DNA from 2 places in the Shewanella sp. AC34-MNA-CIBAN-0136 genome. Region 1 is predicted to be linked to the other one. Evidence: riboswitches for the same ligand, from Rfam matches in the RefSeq annotation. Region 1 holds a riboswitch; the other holds the start of a gene.
What was found. A riboswitch is a leader RNA that binds a small molecule or an ion and turns the genes downstream of it on or off. The one in region 1 is predicted to bind lysine.
Positions count from the first base shown of each region.

Region 2: another riboswitch for lysine. It lies ahead of lysC (lysine-sensitive aspartokinase 3); the one in region 1 lies ahead of AAEY94_RS15520 (Na+/H+ antiporter NhaC family protein).

Region 1 covers NZ_JBEOPJ010000016.1:29,185-32,592, reverse strand. The annotation lists gene AAEY94_RS15525 (electron transfer flavoprotein subunit alpha/FixB family protein) at 1-653, shown strand, start outside; lysine riboswitch at 1,056-1,272, shown strand; gene AAEY94_RS15520 (Na+/H+ antiporter NhaC family protein) at 1,352-2,911, shown strand; gene AAEY94_RS15515 (thymidine kinase) at 3,071-3,408, shown strand, end outside.
Region 2 covers NZ_JBEOPJ010000002.1:235,953-239,360, reverse strand. The annotation lists gene AAEY94_RS02740 (DUF3293 domain-containing protein) at 358-837, shown strand; lysine riboswitch at 1,078-1,252, shown strand; gene lysC (lysine-sensitive aspartokinase 3) at 1,387-2,766, shown strand; gene AAEY94_RS02730 (succinylglutamate desuccinylase/aspartoacylase family protein) at 2,771-3,408, shown strand, end outside.

The DNA.
Region 1 (3,408 bases):
CAACCAGTATAGGCAAAGATACATTGCCTCGCGTAGCAGCATTATTAGACGTTGCCCAGATTTCTGAAGTGATTGAAGTTGTAAGCAGTGACACTTTTGTACGCCCTATTTATGCGGGTAATGCGCTTGCAACAGTGCAAAGCTTAGATGCTAAGAAAGTCATGACTGTGCGCTCAAGTGCGTTTGATGTTGTAGCATCAACAGGCAGTGCTGAAGTCATCAACTTAAGCCAAGCAATTGATTCAAAAACTGAGTTTGTTTCTCAGTCACTCACTGAATCAGCCCGTCCTGAACTCGGTAATGCTGGCATTATTGTGTCTGGCGGCCGTGGTATGGGCAGCGGTGAAAACTTTGCCATTTTAGAACAACTAGCCGATAAGTTAGGCGCAGCAGTAGGTGCATCACGTGCAGCTGTAGACGCGGGCTTTGTACCTAACGACTTGCAAGTTGGCCAAACGGGTAAGATTGTCGCCCCTAACTTGTACATTGCAGTGGGTATTTCTGGCGCGATTCAACATCTTGCTGGCATGAAAGACTCAAAAGTAATTGTGGCCATTAACAAAGACCCTGAAGCCCCTATTTTTCAAGTGGCGGATTATGGTTTGGTTGCCGACTTATTTGAAGCGGTACCGGCATTGAACAACCTCGTTTAATCAGATGTTAAGTCGCTAAACGGAGGCGTTGATTAAGCTCGTGTTGTTCAGCCGACTTTGACGCGCTATTAAACGTTCTGTTGTACGATTAAAAGGTTTCTACTCATAAGGTAGAAACCTTTTTTATTGGGCTACTCTTGGATTTCTCTTGGATTTAGTACTGGTTTAGGTGTTGATTTTTAAAAATTCAGTTCAAATATCCAGGGTTTGATGCGGTTGCTGTTTTTGTGCCCATTACACTAGTGTGCATTTGATTTAAAAACGTTAAACTAATGCTATGCAATTGTGGTTTAAATTGATGTTGTTGTTATTTGTCGTGCTGTTTAGTGCTTTTTACTGGCGCAGAATATGTAATTTATGATTGTATGTTCGCGTTGTGTGTAATGAGCTTTAACTACAAACAACAAAAGTAGAGGTGCGTTGCATAAAAGTCATGTTGAATTGGGTGATGCCAATAATTCGACATAAAAGGGTGCAATGCCGAAATAAATGGGGTTATCAGCCGCATTTGTTGGGGCAGTTCTCGAAAGGGACTGCACTGTCATAGTGTTTTTATCGACTTGATAAAAAGAATGATATTCATATTAAATGGATATTACTGTGGAGTGCTACTAGTTAAGTTAACGCATACACTTCCTGTGTATGTTTAGCCTTATTTCTAGTTTTTCTCCATTCGTATCCAACGAAGAAATAATTAAATTATGATAATAAGTTATGCCGATTCGGCACTTTCTGTTTTGCCACCACTTGTGGCTATTACTCTGGCTATTTTAACTCGTAAAGTATTGCTATCTTTAGGGGTTGGCATTGTTTTCGGCGCCTTATTACTAACCGATTTCTCATTGGTTGGCAGTGGCGAATATATTTTAAATACAGCCAGCCAGTTAGTTTGGAAAGACGCCGGACTGAACAGTTGGAATGTGTACATTTTAGGCTTTTTGATTGTGCTGGGTATGATCACTGCATTGATCACTGTCAGTGGTTCTGCTCGTGCTTTTGCTGATTGGGCTAAATTGCGTATTCGCAATAAACGTGATGCCAAGTTAATGACCATGTTTTTAGGCTGCGTAGTGTTTATTGATGATTACTTTAATAGTTTAGTCGTCGGCTCGATTTCACGTCCAATCACAGATCGCTACCATATTTCGCGTGCAAAATTAGCTTATATTCTTGATTCCACCGCTGCGCCGGTGTGTGTTATTTCTCCCGTATCTAGCTGGGGTGCATATATTATCGCCTTAATTGGCGGTATTTTAACGGCTCATGGATTTACAGATTCTGGTCATTTGAGCGTCTTTATTCAAATGATCCCAATGAACTTTTATGCCATTTTTTCGTTATTATTATTACTGTGTGTTGCAACGTTTAGCTTAGATGTTGGCCCAATGCGCCAGCATGAATTAAACGCACTGCGGGGTAACTTGTTTGATGAGTCAAAAGGCCAACCCCCTGGCGCTGTTACAGATTTACCTGAAGCCGATACCGGTAAAGTGATGGGCTTATTTTTACCTATCGCGGTATTGGTGTTTGCGACAGTGTATTTTATGGTGTCAAGTGGCGCCGATGTGTTAGCAGCAAAAGACTTACCGTTTAATGTACTCGGGGCATTTGAGAATACCGATGTTAGCTCGTCACTATTTTTTGGCTCTGTAATTGGTCTTATTGCAACACTCATTCTAGCGATTCAGCAAAAAGTTGATTTGTCTATGTTACTCAAAGGGATGTCGGTTGGTGCGCGCTCTATGTTGCCAGCCATTTACATATTACTTTTTGCATGGACAATTTCGAGTGTGATTGGACAGCTTGAAACCGGTAAGTACATGGCAAGTTTAGCCACTGACAATATTCCGTTTGCGATGTTACCTGCAGTGTTATTCCTATTAGCGGGTATTACCGCATTTGCGACAGGAACAAGTTGGGGCACGTTTGGGATTATGTTGCCTATTGCAGCAGATATGGCTATGGGAAGTGATAGCACGATGATGTTGCCAATGTTGGCCGCAGTATTGTCTGGTGCGGTATTTGGCGATCATTGTTCGCCCATTTCTGACACCACTATATTGTCGTCAACCGGTGCCAGTTGTCATCATATTGATCACGTGGTTACTCAACTGCCGTATGCCTTAATTGCCGCTTTCATCAGTTTAGTCGGTTACACCGTATTAGGTTTTACTGGCTCATTAATCGCAGGGTTAGTTTGCTGTAGCGTGTTGTTTGTCATCAGCATTGTGATATTACACTTTTGGGCTAAGAAGTAATTTCTTGAACTAAGCCCTACTGTATGTAGGTAAATGTCCAATTTAAGCTGTAATAAAAATGCCGTATTCGTTATGAATACGGCATTTTTATTTGTTATTACGATGTTGGAAAAGGTAATATGAACGACATTCACTAGCTAAACATTAGGACGCTTCATTTTGGCGCAACTGTACTTTTATTATTCGGCGATGAATGCCGGTAAATCAACATCATTACTGCAGTCTTCTTATAATTATCGTGAGCGCGGTATGCACACTTTAGTGATGACGGCATCGATAGACAATCGTTATGGTGTCGGCAAAGTGTCATCACGTATCGGCATCGAAACCGAAGCGCAGGTGTTCGGTAGCACTGATAATTTAATTGAGTTAATTTCGACGTCGAATGATGAGCAAAAAATTCATTGCGTATTGATTGATGAAAGTCAGTTTTTAAGTAAAGAACAAGTTAGACAGATTACTCATGTTGTTGATAATCTTGATATTCCAGTATTGTG
Region 2 (3,408 bases), on a different contig from region 1:
TTATTTAATCGTATTAATGTTTTATCAAATGTAGAACAAATTTAGTACGACTGTAAACTTTACATCAAAAAATCGTCACACTCACAACAACATTTGCTGAGTTTTTGAGGTGTATGTAGCTAACTTTGCTACAGTGATTTAATAGTGCGTAATGGTTATTGTACTCGTTTTAGGCATTTGTTAACAAATTAAATGTTAAAAAATTAATATAACACTCGAGTATATGAAAGATTAACCTTGCTAAGATGATAATAATTAATGGTTTTCTAATATAGTACTGCTGATTTAGATCGTAAACCTTTTAGAAATCAAACCTATCTGCTAGACTAATTCTGGCTTAATTGACGAAAATTTATTATGGAAAATGTTATAGATACATTGTGGAATGAGTATCAAAGTACTCATTTTTTGTTTACTCAACGCCTTTCTCATGATTTCCCATTTGCTATTGTTACTGCCCATAACCCCCGTGGTTCAAGACTCTCTCCTAGTCAAAATCGCTTACTCGATCGTCAGCTTCAATTTAAAATTCAACAATATAATCGTCCCTATCGTGCGTTAATCGGTGCAGCACCTGATTTGTCGCATATGGAAAAGAGCTGGGCTATTTTTATTGATAAAGAACAAGCTGTTGAGCTTGGTCGAGAATTTAATCAACATGCAATTTACTACGTTAATCAAGGTTTGCTATCTTTGATTGCATGCCTTGATAGCATCAAACCTGAAGTTGATATGGGAATTTTTAATCACCGATTAAGGATGGTGAGTGAGTTGCCAGAGATAGGTTCGTATAACTGGGTAAATAATGACGTAATTAAAACGGCACAGCTGCGATAAAATAATTAACACATTATTTTGAGACAATACTCACTAGATTGTCTCGGTAATTTGCGGTTAATTATGTTTTTTGGATATTTATGGGCATTTTTTCGTAATAGAGAACAATCATTGCTCTGAAGTCGCAGCCGCATAATATTTCACTGCAGCGATATTTTTTATCAAAACAGTGTATTTTTACTGTGTTTGCTGATTGACTTGATAGGGTATTTTTTGCTATTTTCAACTCCCTCCTTCGGGAGGAACAGAAGAGGAGCGTTAACTAGGTAGTAAGTGAGAGGATGCCAATCCGATGACCACTTATGATGGAGATTAGCGCCGAGGTATCAGTTTGTCTGGCAAACATTGATATCGGTCGATTAGGCTGAATCCTAACGATTGTCACCTATTTTTTTGGTGGAGAGCTTCTGGTGATGATTGCTGTTTCCCTTCTATAAGGGTGCGTTATCTTAGCACCAGGCTCTTCGAACGTAGTGTGTTCGGAGCGTATATCATGTTAGTAAATCACATCTTATTTTTGAGTCTTTCGCAAACAGCGGAGGCATCAGTATGAGCTTTGTTCAGTCTGAAATAGATACCCCAGAATTAGTCGTTGCCAAATTTGGCGGCACCTCAGTTGCTGATTACGCCTCTATGAGCCGTTGTGCAGATATTGTGTTGGCTAATCAAGCTACTCGCCTTGTGGTAGTAAGCGCCTCCAGCGGAGTGACCAATTTATTAGTTGAGTTAACTCAAGCTAATGTGAATGACGAGCGTCGCTTGGTATTGCTTAAGCAAATTGCTCAAATTCAATATGCGATATTAGATGAACTCGGTCGTCCGCAAGACGTGGCAGCCAGTATTGATAAAATACTCAGTCGGATGTCAGTACTCAGCGAATCGTTAGAGCTGAATCGCAGCAAAGCGGTTATGGACGAGTTACTGTCGACGGGAGAGCAATGTTCATCGATTTTATTTTCTGCGGTTATTCGGGAAAAGGGCACTGCTTCAAATCATTTTGATGTGCGTCAAGTATTACGTACCGACAGTCACTTTGGTCGCGCAGAGCCACAAATTGAAGCTATTTCAATGTTAGCAGGTGACTTTTTACAGCCATTACTTGCGCGTTACGTTATCGTTACCCAAGGCTTTATTGGTGCGGATGAAGAGGGACGAACAACAACATTAGGCCGTGGTGGTAGTGACTATTCGGCGGCATTACTTGCCGAAGCGCTTCGTGCTACAGCGGTTGAGATTTGGACCGATGTGGCCGGTATTTATACCACTGACCCACGCCTTGCCCCCAATGCCCGCCCGATTGCTGAAATTAGCTTTAATGAAGCGGCTGAGATGGCGACCTTTGGCGCTAAAGTATTGCATCCCGCCACCATTTTACCGGCAGTAAGACAAAAAATTCAGGTGTTTGTAGGTTCAAGTAAAGCGCCTGAAATGGGCGGAACTTGGATCCGTCATCAAGTTGAAGATACCCCAGTGTTTAGAGCGGTGGCGTTACGCCGCGATCAAACTTTACTTAACTTGCATAGCTTGCAAATGTTACATGCTCAGGGCTTTTTGGCAGAAACGTTCGCGACCTTGGCGCGACACAAAATATCCGTCGATTTAATCACGACCTCGGAGGTTAACGTATCGTTAACCCTAGATAAAACGGGTTCAGATTCAAGTGGCCAGGGCTTACTCAGTGAGTCGTTATTACAAGAGTTATCGCAACATTGTCGTGTAAGAGTCGAGGAAGATTTAGCGTTAATCGCCATCATCGGTAATCGCATAGCATCAACGGCTGGCATTTGTAGTAGGGTGTTTAAAGTGCTTGAAAACCATAATGTTCGGATGATTTGCCAAGGCGCAAGCCCACATAATTTATGTGTGTTGGTTGCAGAGTCGGAAGCGGCGCAAGTGGTTAATGCTTTGCACCAAAACCTGTTTGAGTAATCATATGACTAAAGCAATACAATCGTCAGTTCAAGTTGGAGAACTGGCGACAGGACACGCATTGACCGTTCCAGTATATTCATTCATTGGTAGCGAGAGTGTTGCGCCTAGCGTGTATATTCAGGCCAATGTTCATGGTGCTGAAGTGCAAGGTAATGCTGTGATTTATCAACTGATGACCTTATTGGAAGGTTACCAGGTTTTAGGTGATATTACGCTTGCTCCCTTAGCCAATCCTTTAGGGATTAATCAAAAGAGTGGTGAGTTTACTCTAGGGCGTTTTGATCCCATTACAGGGGTTAATTGGAACCGCGAGTACTTTGATCATCAAGTCGATATTCAAACTTGGTATGCCGAGCACCAACGTTTAACCAATAGTGAGCTGTTTTGCGCCTATCGTTCAATGTTGGTAGAAACTTGCCTGGCGCGCCTAACTCATTCTTTTGGGATTTCAACAGGTCATCGGTTAGCAGTAAATTTACAGGCTATGGCACATCAAGCAGACATAGTGCTTGATTTGCATACCGGCCCTAAGTCGTGCAAACACTTGTACTGCCCTGAGTATGATATTGATGCGGCGAGATTTTTCTCGATCCCGTATACCTTGGTTATCCCCAATAGTTTTGGTGGTGCGATGGATGA